Regions from separate parts of the Salinivibrio sp. VGrn1 genome, predicted to be linked through region 1. Evidence: predicted binding sites of a transcription regulator. Region 1 holds the regulator's gene; each other region holds the start of a gene.
The links. The regulator CRP, encoded in region 1, controls carbon source genes, mostly activating them, when cyclic AMP is high. The targets are predictions, from matches to a motif close to TGTGANNNNNNTCACA.

Region 1 (3,945 bases):
GCTTGTGTTTCGTTGCTTAAATGCGGGTTATCGACTCGGATGACAGTACGCTCACCAATGTTCGCCTTTTCAAAGGTTTCCTTAACTAAAGGCGCATTATTGAAAAACTCGATAAATGATCCGTCTTGATACGCCGCTTCAAAAGCGCTATTTAACATCTCGGCGACGTCAGCATGTTGCGGAGACACAAACAGGAACATTGGAAAGCGATAGATCAGCATCAGGTGTGGGTCAACTAACAGATTACCGTATTGCGGCCGCTCGGCTAATTCACTAAAAGGCTCAATCAAGGCACGAGGGAAGAGATCGGCCCGGCCCGTATCAACCACTTTGAAAATGTTTTCAAAGCTCGATATTTCACGTACGCGAAATCCCGCTGAGTTAAGCACCTTGACGTCGGCCCAACCTTGTCCCTGAATCATAGTCAGAGACTGCAAGTCACTCGCGCTACTTATCTGAGCAAGTTGGGGCTCGGTGGCTTGGTTGGTAATAAACAGGCGGTGGCCGAGTAAGCCACGAAACACGGGATAGCGAACGGGGATCAATTCAGCTTCCAGTGTACGGTCGGCACCAAGCCAGTCGACGGTGAGCTTGCCTTGCTTGAGCATTTCCACCTTACGAGATTGAGAGCCAATTTGGCCGTCAAAGGCTTGTAAGGTAACAGATCCTCCCGACTTTTCGGCAAGAAACTCGATGAGCTCAATGGCATAGAGATCAAGCGCCGAGCCGGCGCGTGGCTCGGGGTGGACAATCGTCGTATTGGACGCAGCATGGACTGAAAACACAGAGAGCGCGAAGGCGGTGAGGGTAACCATGAGTTTTTTCATAAACGACACCTTGTTAATTTTATGTTAACCATGTCGTTTTGAGTGTAGAAGCAATCCGCGTGCTTGCCAGATAATGGAGATAAAAAACCGACGCCAGGGCGTCGGTTGGTGATACAGAGAGCGGCGCGATTAGCGTGTGCCGTATACCACGATGGTTTTACCGTGTGCGGAAATGAGGTTTTGCTCTTCCAGCATTTTAAGGATACGTCCCACTGTTTCGCGTGAGCAGCCAACGATTTGGCCAATTTCCTGACGGGTGATCTTAATCTGCATACCATCAGGATGCGTCATGGCATCAGGCTGCTTCGCCAAGTTCAATAGGGTTTGTGCAATGCGCCCTGTGACGTCCAGGAAGGCAAGATCCCCCACCTTTTGGCTCGTTACCTGCAAGCGGCGCGCCATTTGTGAGGACAAGCGCATCAAGATATCAGGATTCACTTGGATAAGCTGGCGGAACTTTTTGAATGAAATTTCTGCCACTTCACACGGTGATTTGGCGCGTACCCAAGCAGTGCGCTCTTGGTCTTCTTCGAAAAGCCCGAGCTCACCGATGAAGTCACCTTGGTTAAGGTAAGACAGGATCATTTCCTTGCCTTCTTCATCTTTGATCAGTACGGCCACAGACCCTTTCACGATGTAATACAAGGTCTCCGCCTTTTCACCAGCATGGATAAGCGTGCTTTTCGACGGATACTTATGAATATGACAATGTGAAAGGAACCACTCGAGTGTAGGGTCTGTTTGAGGTTTTCCTGGAACCATATAACTTATTTCCTCTGCATGTGTTGCCCGGCAACAACGTCCTATCTTTGTCTGAGGGGTAACCCATCAGATCATTGCACAGAATACGAAGTCTGAACGCGGGCTACAAGCTCACTGTATGTTAACAAGAGTGTATCTTTTTTTGTTGGTGATTTCTTGATTTTGATCTAGGCCAACCGCCTAAAAAACTGGCAAAAACGTGGCTAAGATCACGGCTTGAGAAGTAATACATCATGAATGCGCTACGCCTCAGCCAATCTTGCCTTTTTCTATCAATTGCTGAATCAATGGACGGATGATCAATTCCATTGCAAAGCCCATTTTTCCTCCCGGCACCACTAAGGTGTTATGGCGCGACATAAACGACCCAGTGATCATTTGCAACAGATAAGGGAAGTCGACGTTTTTCATGCCACGAAAGCGGATCACCACAAAGCTTTCATCCAAAGACGGAATCCCTTTGGCATTTAATGGGTTTGAGGTATCTACCGTGGGAACGCGCTGAAAGTTGATATGGGTGCGAGAAAACTGCGGGGTGATATAGTGCAGGTAATCATCCATTGAGCGCACAATCGAGTCGGTCACCGCTTCACGAGAATGGCCTCTATCGCGCGTATCGCGGACAAATTTTTGAATCCACTCTAAGTTGACGATGGGGACCATACCAATCAAGAGATCGACGTGCTGCGCAACGTTGACGTCACCGTCGACCACGCCGCCGTGCAATCCTTCGTAAAACAATACATTGGTATTGTCGGCCAAGTCTTGCCATGGCGTGAAGGTACCAGGCATTTGGTTATAGGGCACCGCTTCATCAAAGGTATGTAAGTAGCGGCGGTACTTCCCGGTGCCTTGGTCACCATACTCACGGAAAAACTGCTCTAGCCGCGGGAAGTCGTTGGCGGTGGGGCCAAAATAGCTGATATGTTTACCCTGCTCACGCGCTTTACGGATCTCGACGTCCATTTCGGGACGGGTAAAGCGATGAAAGCTGTCCCCTTCTAGCCAAGCCGCTTTGATGTTCATCATTTGGAACATCTTTCGGAAGGCTTCCGAGGTGGTGGTGGTGCCGGCTCCTGACGAGCCGGTGACCGCAATAATTGGATGTTTAGCCGACATGACGCGCCCTGTCATTCAGTCTGAATTTGTATCGCGATACGGCGAGTACTGCGATGCTAGGATCCGAGTGCTGCTTTACGACGAATATCCACTGTCTCGTGCAACTCAGAATACACAATCACGGCTTCTCCGGATTGCAGTTGTTGGCGAACGTCCTCCACTTTTTGTGCAAAGCTGACTTCTTGCTCACCATAATCGGTTCCTTCCCGTAACACAAAATGCTCAATTAAACCTGTGAGTGTCTCGTCGGGAATCGATTGCCATGGAACCATCATACTACATCACCTTTTATCGATCTCAGGATGGCATGCTAGGGTGCCTGATGTGAATGTTGTGAATTGGCTCGCATTTTACCCGATCATTCCGCGTAATGCAGTGGTTCTCTACGCTTTCTTGATCGTGCGCGTGTCACTCACACGATCCGAATGAGGTGATTGTACGGGTAGATAAGTGGCAAGCCAGTGGGGGACGGCGTGCTCAAGCCAAAACTGTGGCTGTCGCCAACTACCGGCGACAAAGCCAACATGGCCGCCATGCTCAGTGAGTTGGTAATCAATGTTTGCGGGTAACGGGGACGTAGGGATCACCGCGTCGGTCATAAAAGGGTCGTCTTTGGCATGAATAATCGCCAGTGGGGCCTTGATGGTGTCGAGCACCGATAAACCACTGCAGGCGCGATAATAGTGGTGGGCATCGTCAAAGCCATGAAGCGGAGCGGTGACGGTTTGGTCGAACTCGAACAGGGTGTTTATCGCCGGGCGCTCCCCCGCGTGCCATCGGCCTACTTGCTGATGCCGTGTGAGCTTTTCCGCCAGGGTTTGTCGCATCGAGCGCAATAAATAGGCTTGATAAACACGGGAAAAGCCTTGCTGGATACGCATCGAGCACGCGGCAAGATCAAGTGGCGGTGACACGGCGCAACCACAGGTCACGATGGGATCATCGTGATAGTCGGCCAGGTAGCGCACCAGCATATTTCCCCCCAAAGAGACCCCGACCGCGCCAATTTGACTCTCTGGATAGGTTTGACGCAAATGGGTTAAGAAGGCGCGTGCGTCCTGGGTTTCTCCCGAGTGATAGGTCCGCGCGGCACGATTGAGGCGGCCACTGCAGCTGCGAAAGTGCATCACCACGCCGCACCAACCTTGGCGTTGGAAGGCCGCGAGCAAGCCGTTAGCATACGGGCTGTCAAAACTGCCTGCTAAGCCATGGAATAAAACAACAATCGGCTGTCCAG
Region 2 (3,945 bases), on a different contig from region 1:
CCCTTGGCAAAGCAGCTGCCAGCCCCGTTGCTTACAGGTGCTTTCTATCGCTTTTGTCACTTGCTGCATTTGCCAGTAGGAGGCGAAGAGCACCAAAGAGGCGCGTTCGCCTTCCAGATGTTCGAGTATTTTATCGCTCAGCACATCCGTAAAGTCGCTCGCTTGAGGTTCACAAGGCATCGTCGGGATCACCAAGCGCGCTTTGTTGGCGTAATCAAATGGCGAAGGCAAGGCTAAATAACGCGAGCCGTCGGTTTCGCTCAAGCCCACTTGACGGCAGAAATAACTGAACCGGTTGAGTGCACGTAAGGTCGCGGAAAATAGGCCAACCCCGGCTGCACGGGACCAGAGCATTTGGTCTAAACGCCAACCCACTTCCAAGGGGGAGACATGGATCCAAAGGTCGCCTTCGCGCTCGCGACACGCTCGCACCCAACGTGCCAAGGGGGCGCCTTTATCCGAATTAGGTTGAGCCATCAAGGTCCACACCTTTTCTAAATTTTCTAACCGTTGCAGGAAAAAAGCCGTTTCCGCGAGCGCCGGATCAGCCAGTTTTGCCGAAATGTCATTTTCTTTCAGACGCTCATTGATCAAATCATGAATTTTTCCCAATGCCTGATGGGCTTTTTTGCTCGCCGTTTTGAGTTGCTCACTGGGTGAGGTAAGCGCATCGGGGAGCTCGCCATCAGCAAAGCGGTAGCAACCATCATCGTTGAGCGGCAATTGACTGAGCTGTTGTTTAACCTCGCGTAAGCCTGGGATTAAGGTTTGAATCGCGTCTAGCAAGCTATCCACAAACCGATGTGCGCGCTTAATATCAGCGGTATTCCCCAACTTGGTCGTCGCTTGATTGAGCTTTTCCAGCCAGCTGACCACACCCAACAGGCTGGCACTGGCGGCAGAAAAGTCTCGCGCGACAGTGGGCAAGTGATGAGCCTCGTCAATCATATACAGGCATTGCTCCGGCTCGGGCAAGATCACTCCGCCGCCGAGTTCGAGATCGGCGAGCAGCAAACTGTGGTTCACCACCACCACATCCGCTTTATCCATCGCCTCTCGTGCTTTAGCAAACGGGCAAGCACGGTGGGCGGGCAAACCGGCATGACAAGTGTGCTTATCAGAGGCGATGGCTTGCCAAAGATGATCAGCAATGGGTTTTGGCCAACTGTCTCTGTCACCATCCCACTTACCCCGATTCAGCGCAGCGTAGAGATCGTTGAGTAATAATTGCTCGCTGCGCTTGGGTTTTTGGGTAAATAGCGCCCCTTGAATGCTTTCCATGTCCGCTACCGCACTGAGCTTATGTGCACAGCAATAGCGTTGACGCCCTTTGGCTAAAATAAAATCAAACGGTTTGGGGCAGATGCGATGAAAAAACGGGATGTCTTTATTGGCAAGCTGTTCTTGCAACGCCACCGTCGCAGTTGAAATCACCACTTTTTTATTGTTGTTGAGTGCAAACGGGATCGCACCCATCAGATAGGCCATCGACTTACCGACCCCTGTGCCTGCTTCTGCCACTAATAGTCGCCGTTTAGGCGCGTAATCGCCAGCTAGGGTTTTCGCGAGCTCTGCCACCAAATAGTTCTGAGCTTTACGGGGAATAAAGTGGGGAAGTTGATCTTGTAGCGTTTGATAGCACGCGCGAATGTCTGATTTTACGGCAGGACTGAGCATCAACAGGTCCGAGTTGCAAAGGTTGGCGCCTAGTATAACACGGGGCAAAAACGTGAAAACGATCGCGAACTGCAAGATTTCCTTACAGATATGAGATCTTGGTCACGAATTTAATTTGAACCATTCTTCGCTATCTTGCTGATCTGCCGTTTGATTAACAAAACGCCTGATTTAAGCTATTGATTAGTTTTTTATTCTAATATAAGCAATAAATACTGTGATTTTTGGTGTTTTATGTTGTTAGTGTTTGTTGTTTATTTTCATCAAAAGGCGGGTGTTGAGTCAATTAAACTGTGATCTCAGTTCAACAAATATCACTATATTGTTGTTTTTAAGCGGTTTTTGTCTAGATTGTAATGCGCTTCCGGCGAGTTGACAGAACTACAAATGTTCTGCACGATTAGCCACGAAGTTTCAGTGAACTGGCATTTTGTTCTTCGCAGCGTTTTTGCTGCTGGTAATAGAGTGACAGTCACAATAAAACAGAGTTCCAAGAAGGAACTCATAATGACTAAATAGAAAAGGCAGTGGATTAACCATGAAAAAGACTATTCTAGCAATGGCAGTACCAGCTCTGCTGGCTGCTGGCTCAGCATCAGCAAGCATCAACCTGTATGACGCAAACGGCGTTAAAGTAGACGCATCTGGTGCAACTGAAGTTCAGTACATCAGCGGTCTTGCTGAAAACTCAGAAGGTGCATGGAAACTGGACGATGGTGATATCGCAATCAACACTACCGTTGCTATCTCTGACAAAATCAACGCCCTAGGCGGTTTTGCGTATGAATTTGAAGATGGCGATGTAACTAACGACGAGCTTTTCGTTGGCTTCGGCGGTGATTTCGGTACTGTTACTTTCGGTCGTCAATACCTGATCGCGGACGATGCTGGCAACGGTAAAGACAAAGAGTTCGGCGGTGAGTCAGTCGATTTTGTTGCCGCACACGGTGATCAGGTTGCTAAGTACGTCTATGACAACGGCACTTTTTACGCAGGTATCTCTGCGCTGCTAGAGTCTAACGGTGAAGACAACGATGATGATGTAACAGGACCGGTCACTACACCTGTTTACAATGAGAACACTACTAAGTATGAGCCCCAAACCGTTGACCAGGGCGAAGCTGACCAAATCATCGATGGCCGCATCGGTTATCGTGTAGGCGATCTTGATGCGCGTATCTATGCTTACAACGGTCAAGATATCGATACCGAAGATGGACAGCGCGATATTAACGGTTTCAATATCGAAGCTGACTATGTAATGGATGCGTTTAGCTTTGCAGCTTCTTACGGCCAGGTTGAGTACGAAGTTGTTGACGGTGTTCAAGAGCTTAATGTCGACACCATTGGCCTTGCAGCTGATTACACCATGGGTAAAAACGTATTTGCCATCGGTTACAACCGCTATGAAGCAGATAGCAACACAAAATCGAACAAAGCTGACCAAGATACTGTTTACGTGAACGCGACTCATAGCTTCCACAGCAACGTAACTGGTTACGTTGAGCTAGCAGTAGCTGACGGTGAAGGCTTTGATGGTCAAGATGCCGATTTCGACACTGCTTACCTAGCGGGTCTAGAAGTTAAGTTCTAATTGAACGTTAACCAATCACTACTGATGTAGTACTGGTTTTTTAAAAGCCGCCCTCGGGCGGCTTTTTTATTAGTAATTTTGGGGGTAAAACGTGAAAAAAGTCACTTGGTTCAGCGCACTCGCTGTTTTATTGGCGGCAGGCGCTGCGCAAGCAGCGACCATTACATCAGCACGTAATATTGAGTTCTTGGTTGCAGATGGTAAAGAGGTGACCTTTGAAAGCTGGGCACCACAGCAAAGTATTGAGCTCAGCGAGGGAACACACCAGTTGGTGATGCGCTTTGACGGAGAGGTCAAGCGGGGAAGCAAAGAAGTGATCTTTACATCCCGTCCGTATCTGTTTGAGCTTACAGTCGATGGACGTGATGCTACCATTGGCGTTAGCAGCCGTCTTCGTTCGCAATCACAAGCGAAAAGCTATTTCTCCTCTGGCCCGCAGTGGCAAGCTGAATTCGAGAATGGCGATGTGATGCCACTGGAAGCTGTTGAACTTGAGGGCGATGGCTTTGGCGCCTATGCCGACATGGAAGCGCTGGTGGCGGAGTATAACCGTGAGAATGGTATCATTATCGACCAAGGTGAAAGCAAGAACCTCAACGATGTATTGGTCGAGGTGGATGATCAAGGTAAAGCCTCTATTAAAGGTGATGCCTTGTCGCAGTTAAAGCTTTGGT
Region 3 (3,945 bases), on a different contig from region 1:
GCCATCCATGGTGCCAATGGTGAGCGCGCCGTTGAGTGCCATTTTCATGTTCCCCGTGCCAGACGCTTCTTTACCGGCCATAGAAATCTGCTCAGACACATCGGCAGCAGGAATAATGATTTCCGCCATACTGACACGATAATCAGGAATAAATACCACTTTGAGCTTGTCACCGACTCGTGGGTCATTATTAATGGTTTCAGCCACCTTATTAATCGCATAGATGATCGATTTTGCTAATTCATAGCCAGGTGCCGCTTTCGCAGCAAAAAAGACCACACGCGGCGCCATATCGAAATTCGGCTCATTGATGAGGCGCTGGTACAGTGAAATGACGTGTAATAGATTAAGGTGCTGGCGCTTATATTCATGCAGACGCTTAATTTGTACATCAAAAATCGCATCGGTATTTAGGGTGATATCGAGGTGCTCTTTGACCCATCCCGCCAAACGCTGCTTGTTGCGCTTTTTGACATCCATAAATGTCTTTTGAAAAGCAGTGTCATCCGCATATTGTGCTATCTGCTCGAGTTGCTCCAATTGCGCTGGCCACTGCTCACCGATTTTTTCACTGATCAAGTTGGACAAATCAGGATTACAGAACTTCAACCAACGACGCGGTGTGATGCCATTGGTCACATTTTGAATACGCCCTGGGTATAGCGCGTCAAATTCTGGGAATAAATCACGCTTAACCAACTGAGAATGCAAGGCGGCAACGCCATTCACCGCATAAGAGCCAACCACACATAAATTAGCCATGCGCACCATGCGCTCACCTTTGTCGTCAATCACAGACAACACCTGCTTTTTGGCCACATCGCCGGGCCACTTCGCTTCTACCTCTTGCATGAAGCGATGGTTGATCTCAAAAATGATCTCCATATGACGCGGCAGCAAACTGGCAATCAACGCCTCACTCCAGGTTTCCAGCGCTTCGGGCAGTAAGGTGTGGTTGGTGTAAGCAAAGGTACGACTGGCGATGGACCAAGCCTCATCCCAGCCCAGACGATAATCATCCAGCAATACGCGCATCAGCTCAGGAATAGCGATGGTGGGGTGAGTATCGTTCAACTGAATGGTTTCGTAGTCTGGTAATGCGGCCAATGCATGCCCTGCCTCTAGATGACGACGGAGAATGTCTGCTACAGAAGCTGCACTGTGGAAATACTGCTGCATTAAGCGCAATGTTTTACCCGCATCGTGGTTATCGTTGGGGTACAAGACTTTGGTCAAATTCCCTGCAGCGATGGCGGATTGCTGAGCCTGGGTATAGTCACCGTCATTAAAGGCATCAAGGGCAAACGGCGTTAACGCCCGTCCTTCCCACAGGCGCAATGGGTACACAGTATTGCTTTGATAACCCACAATCGGCAGATCCCAGGGCATGGCCTGAATTTTCATGCCCGGCACCCACTGACGGTACGTGTGCCCTGAGTCCTCAATCACCTCTACATGGCCATAAAAACCAATGGTTTGCGCTAAGTCAGGACGTACCACTTCCCACGGGTAACCTTCAGGCTCACGCCACGCATCCGGTGCTTCTTGTTGTGCGCCCTCTTTGAATGACTGGCGGAACAAACCATATTCATAGTGCAAGCCATAGCCGACCGCAGGATACTGTTGGGCCGCCAATGAATCCATAAAGCAAGCGGCGAGACGCCCCAAGCCGCCATTGCCCAAAGACGGATCACGCTCTTGTTCAAGTAAATCCGTTAACCCGAGGCCAAGCTCACTCACGGCATCGGCAATCGCATCGTACAAGCCCATGCTAATTAAATTGTTGCCGGTTAACCGACCAATCAAAAACTCGAGGGATAAATAGTTAACACTTTTAGCTTGTTTAATGGCTTGATCGTGTTCGGTGGCTACCAGATCACTCGTGGTATGTTCGGCTAATGCACGGCCCAGTGCGAGGTACCAGTCGCGTAGCTGAGCGGTGTCTGGTGCGTGACCTAGCTGGGTTAGGTGTTGAACCATACTGATTTTAAACGCACTTTTATCAAACGCATGTTGCTGTTTTGGTGTCATGTCGTCGCTCTCGATAATGGAATGAAACCTTGATGGTTATTCATCCTGCCCAACCCGAGCACGGCAAACATCCTCCCACGTCATTCTCATCAAAGGAGGAGACCACAGGGCGTAGAGAGCCAGGTCACATAGCAATAGTGAGCCGCCTCTCATCAAATCCATGAGCAGCCCTTTATCGAGTGACCTAAGTCACGCTATGAAACAAAAAAGGGGCTACGTCCACGGTGAAAAACATCGCTTTCCTTTTGTGATTTTTGTGCGCTAACGCAAATTAAGCCCTAATAAACCGAGATGGATGTGTATCTCAATCATTAAAAAGGCCACCAATATCACGTTTAAGTGATATAAATCACAATTAAAAGGCGTAGCTGCACTAAATTGGGGCATCCGTTAAGAGATCAGGGATAGATCATAGTTTGTGCGTTTGAAGTTACATACACTGCAATCAGGACAGAGGTGCGCACCAAAAAGGTCGCACCGCATTTGCAGTGAAGGACAGTGTCTTATGTGGATCCCATCAAAGCTGACTCGGCCTGGACGGCTTTATAACGCGATATTACGCCCGCGTGTGCTCGATATTTTACAACAAGCCCCTCACTATAAGCTGGTGCTGTTTCGCTCTCCGGCCGGATATGGCAAAACCACCATGGCTGCACAATGGCTCGCGGATCAATCCAATGTCGGCTGGTTTAGCATTGATGATAGTGACAACGACAGCTTTCGCTTCATTAACTACTTACTGCAAGCGCTGCACCACGCTACCCAAGAGGGCTGCGCCAACACGATAAAGCTGGCGGAAAAACGCCAATTCTCATCACTTCGTGCGCTCTTGTCTGATGTCTTTGCTGAACTGGCAGGGTTTCATGCCACTAGCTATTTGGTGTTGGATGACTATCAGCTCATTGATAACGAGGAGATTCATGAGGCGATGCGCTTTTTCATTAAGCACATGCCAGATAATCTCACTTTGGTGGTCACCTCACGCGCCAACCCTCCACTGGGCACCGCGAATTTACGCGTACGCGACTTGATGATTGAGATCGGCAACGAGCTTCTCGCGTTCGATAACGAAGAAACGACGCGCTTTTTTAATCAACGTGTCGACGATGGCGTGGATGAATCCACGGCGAACGCATTATGCAACTACGTTGAAGGTTGGCCGTCAGCCTTGCAGCTCATTGCGATTCAAGCGCAGCACCAAAAGCGCACCCTGATGCAAAGCGCCGCGTCTTACGCTGGTTTTAACCATGCCCACCTTTGGGACTATTTGGCCGAAGAAGTGTTTGATTTGCTTGATGCTGAGACACGACAATTTCTCATGAAAGTCTCCGTACTAGAGATGTTTAATGACGAGTTGGTTTTCGCACTCACTGAACGCGAAGATGCATTGAATATGCTCGAGTCACTGAATCGTTATGGCTTGTTTATTTATCCACTTGAGGGAGATAACAACTGGTTCCGATTCCACCATCTATTCGCGGAGTTTTTGGCTCATGAGCGCCAAGCACGGATCCCTCACCAACAACAACCCTTGCATAGACAAGCCGCACTGGCATGGTTGAAGTTACAATCTCCCCATCAAGCGTTGCGTCATGCACGCTACGCCAAAGACGATGCATTGTTGGCCGATATACTCAATCAGCACGGCTGGCGTATGTTTAATCGTGGTGAATTGTCGACACTAGAAGCCGCGATTATCAAACTCAGTGACGAGCTTTTATACCAATACCCAAATTTAAGCCTGCTACGCGCTTGGTTAGCGCAAAGTCAGCACAGGTATCATGAAGTTGGCGAACTTTTAGCCAGTGCAGAAAAAGCCTATCAAACCCGACAAATCCCACTTGATATCGATTACCAAGGCAATGCCAATGCGTTGCTCGCCCAAGTGGCCATTAACGCGAATAATCCTGAGCA
Region 4 (3,945 bases), on a different contig from region 1:
GTCGGTTTCGCAAAACACGTTCATTTCACGGCCAATACAGGTGGCCAGTGACATCACGTGGTTTTCACGCAGCGGATCAATCGGTGGGTTCGTTACCTGGGCAAATTTTTGCCGGAAATAATCGCTCACACAGCGCGGGCGTGATGATAAAACGGCCATCGGCGTATCATCGCCCATAGAGCCGGTAGCCTCTTGGCCAATATCCCCGAGTACTTTGATGACCTGGTCGACTTCTTCATTCGACATCCCAAACAGCTTTTGATAGGTCTTAAGCTGGGCGTCTTTGAGGTTGCGACTGCCTTCACTGGTGTCAGGATCTAAGTCTTCAAAGGGAGTGAGACGACGTACGTGCTGATCCAGCCATTCACGATACGGGTGGCGACTTTTCAGTTCGTTATCGATTTCACCCGAATGCCAAATTTTACCCTCGCGGGTGTCGATCACTAACAGCTCACCCGGGCCGACCCGGCCTTTTTCTGACACTTCGTCAGGGGCGTAATCCCAGATGCCTATCTCGGAGGCGAGCGTAATAAACTTGTCTTTGGTAACTACATAGCGCGCGGGGCGCAGGCCGTTGCGGTCAAGGTTACAGGCGGCATAGCGACCATCTGACATAACGATGCCTGCAGGCCCGTCCCAGGGCTCCATATGCATGGAGTTGAAGTCATAAAATGCGCGCAGTTCGTCGTCCATGTCTGGATGGTTTTGCCACGCGGGCGGCACCAGCAGACGCATGGCTCGGAATAAGTCCATCCCGCCGGCGAGAAAGACTTCCATCATGTTGTCGAGGCTTGAGGAATCAGAGCCTGATTCATTCACAAACGGCGCGGCTTGATGCAAGTCGGGTAATAAAGGGGAGTTAAACTTGTATGCACGTGTGCGTGCCCACTGACGGTTGCCCTCAATGGTGTTGATCTCACCGTTGTGGGCGAGATACCTAAAGGGTTGGGCGAGCGGCCAGCGTGGCTGAGTATTGGTACTGAAACGCTGGTGGAACAAACAAATTGATGACTCTAAACGCAGATCCGCGAGATCGGTGTAAAAGCGTGGTAGATCCGCAGGCATACACAAACCTTTGTAAACAATGGTTTGTGTGGATAGGCTGGTGACATAAAAGTCTGCATCGTCTGCTAAGGCTTTTTCTGCACGGCGGCGTGCGATATACAGGCGTCGCTCTAAATCGCGCGCGCGCCAGCCTGCTGGGCCATTGATAAACACTTGTTCAATGACGGGCTGAGACTGTTTGGCGATGTCTCCGAGTACGTCTGGGTTGGTCGGCACCGTCCGCCACCCCACCACTGAGAGTGTTTCAGCGTTTATTTCTTGCTCGAAGCGTTGTTTGGCTTGTTGGGCTTTTGCCGGATCGGCACTGAGAAAAATCATGCCCACCGCGTACAGGCGGCTTAGCTTCCATTGATTTTGTTCGGCAATAAGGCGGAAAAAGCGGTCGGGCTTTTGCAGCAGCAGTCCACAACCATCGCCTGTCTTGCCGTCAGAGTTGATACCACCTCGGTGGGTCATGCGGTCAAGTGCAGCGATAGCAGTACGAACCAGTTTGTGGCTGGGCTCCCCCTCTTGATGGGCGATAAGGCCAAAACCACAGTTATCTTTTTCCAGCATTGGGTTGTACAGCGACATTGCAATTCTCCCTTGCTACTGCGTTACGCGCAGTGATTGCATTTATTGTCGTGATCCTCCTGACCACTCTGAACAGATTCGCTTTGTGACTGTGCGCTCGTTATGTTGTGATTTTTTAACGAGAAAAGTCGGTGATCTACACTCTAACTCACTGTTTTATCGATGGATTGACAGAGAATACACAGGCAAAGCGCTATTCAGCGACCTTCCAAATTAACGGTAAACCTTGCAAAGGTCAAATTTTTATATGCATCCTTTATGCATAGCAATATAAGTATGTCTTTATTGTAAACAACTGATATAAAAGTATTTATTGTGGTTTTCTTGATGAATAATATCTATTCGCAATTATGCCATTTTGTTAAATAATTATTAAATAAAAGGCGAATTCGAGTAGATATTCTAGCTTTGATGATGAATAAAGAAGGGTGCGTTATATGCTTTCTCTTTCATAGCAAAAAGCACTGTCAATTGATGTAATAAAATAACAAATGATATTCGCAAAGCTGTGAACAGGACAATCACGCGTTCTATCAAAACTGTGGCAGAATACGTCGCCGGTGAGGTAGGGCGTGAATACGATCAAGGACAGTAATAAGGCAGACAGGAGTGGCATGGCGTTTTTTAGTTTTAGCTTGGTTTTCGTGTTAGGCGCTTTGCTTGGCTACGGTTGGCGCGCGCGTCGAGCGACACTGGCGTTATCCGATTGGCGGGTTTACATGGCCGGGTTAGACACGCCACATGCGATTGTCACGGCCGATGATGGTGATATCTTGTATGCCAATGCACCTTGTGTGGAGTCTTTTTCGCTGGTAGGTAGCCACAACCGGTTTAAAACCGCCAATGAAAAACAGCAGCAAGCGGTGCGCGCTTTTATTGTGGCGCAGCGTTGGCCTCAGCCATTTTCTAATGTTGAAGCCAAAGTCAGAGCCCCGGGCGCGAATCGGGTGCGGGTTGAGGTGACCTTATCTGGCTTGCCGATCCGCTGTCGCGGCAAGCGTGCCTGGCTCATTTCATTTTCTGCCTCTGAGTCCAACACGCAATGGCACCTGCAGCAACAAGAACAAGGTGTGCTTTTAAGCGTGATTAATTCCTTGGCGGAGCTCGTATGCTTTCAAGATGTTGAGGGAAACGTGGTGGGTACGAACGCCGCCTTTGACCGCTTCTGGCAGGGCCGAGAGCAGGAAGCAGTGCTTTGGCAAGCCGGTGAGCCGCTTTCCGAGCCGCGAACAGTACGTACCTGGGCGACACAACATCATGATCAGAGCTGCTTATTGGAAACGAATATCACAACGCTTAAAAATGATAAGCAGGAAGTGATAGGCACATTGAGTATTAGCCATGATGTGACCAATTGGCACCAGATGCAGGAGCGGTTACAAAAAGAAGCACAACAGCGTCACTCGGTTGAGCAAGTGCTGGAGCAGCGAAGTAACTTGCTCAGTGCGATTTTCCAAGCGAGTGTCGACCCTATCGGTATTTTTGATCAAGACTATTATCACTTGGCGTGTAATCAAGCGTATGCCGATGCGCTTGGCACCACCATTGAAGCGCTCGAGAATGCACCGGCGCAATATGTGGTAGATCCGGAGATATTTGATCAACACAAAGCGCGTGATAAACAGGTGCTAGAAACGGGTGGAACCATTACCTATGAAGATGTCATTTTAACGGATACGGGTGAGCAAACTTGGTATGAGGTGACCAAGTCACGCATTCAAGATCCGGTCACGTTGGCACCGGCTGTGCTGCTGATGGCACGAGATATCACCGAACGGAAAGAGACACAACAACAGTTAGCCGATGCCATCATGGCACTGCAGGAGCTCAGCTTTGTTGATAGCCTTACTCAAGTGGCTAACCGACGCAGTCTTGACGAGCAATTGAGCACGCTGTGGCGTTCACACGCCAGAGAGCAGACCCCCCTGGCGTTTATTCTTTGCGATATAGATCATTTTAAGCTTTACAACGATCACTATGGTCACCAGCAGGGTGACTGGGCCTTACAGCAAGTGGCCAAGGCGCTAAAATCGTCCGTTCATCGCCCGATGGATATGGTTGCCCGTTATGGGGGGGAAGAATTTGCGATTGTCTTACCACAGACAGGGCTAAACGGCGCGATGGATGTGGCTGAACGGGCGAGGCAAGCGATATTAGCGGCGAACATCGAACACTTGGACGCGGCATCCACCCAGCAACTGACGATGAGCCTGGGGGCGGCGTGTATGATCCCAGCGCCGGATCAAGATTATGGCGATTTGGTACAATACGCGGATCGTGCGTTATATCAAGCCAAGCGACATGGCC

Region 2: the regulator CRP is predicted to act here: its motif matches at 1,769-1,784, upstream of dinG (ATP-dependent DNA helicase DinG).
Region 3: the regulator CRP is predicted to act here: its motif matches at 2,210-2,225, upstream of EHW56_RS03315 (glycogen/starch/alpha-glucan phosphorylase).
Region 4: the regulator CRP is predicted to act here: its motif matches at 1,723-1,738, upstream of gltB (glutamate synthase large subunit).

The regions. Positions count from the first base shown of each region.
Region 1 covers NZ_SATA01000005.1:231,036-234,980, forward strand. Annotated here, with positions in the region: gene EHW56_RS10010 (ABC transporter substrate-binding protein) at 1-827, opposite strand, end outside; gene crp (cAMP-activated global transcriptional regulator CRP) at 957-1,589, opposite strand; gene EHW56_RS10020 (phosphoribulokinase) at 1,839-2,708, opposite strand; gene EHW56_RS10025 (YheU family protein) at 2,765-2,983, opposite strand; gene EHW56_RS10030 (hydrolase) at 3,092-3,945, opposite strand, start outside.
Region 2 covers NZ_SATA01000003.1:235,225-239,169, forward strand. Annotated here, with positions in the region: gene dinG (ATP-dependent DNA helicase DinG) at 1-1,677, opposite strand, end outside; gene EHW56_RS06795 (porin) at 2,216-3,271, shown strand; gene EHW56_RS06800 (DUF2057 domain-containing protein) at 3,363-3,945, shown strand, end outside.
Region 3 covers NZ_SATA01000002.1:52,859-56,803, reverse strand. Annotated here, with positions in the region: gene EHW56_RS03315 (glycogen/starch/alpha-glucan phosphorylase) at 1-2,031, opposite strand, end outside; gene malT (HTH-type transcriptional regulator MalT) at 2,537-3,945, shown strand, end outside.
Region 4 covers NZ_SATA01000004.1:182,605-186,549, reverse strand. Annotated here, with positions in the region: gene gltB (glutamate synthase large subunit) at 1-1,638, opposite strand, end outside; gene EHW56_RS08300 (diguanylate cyclase) at 2,253-3,945, shown strand, end outside.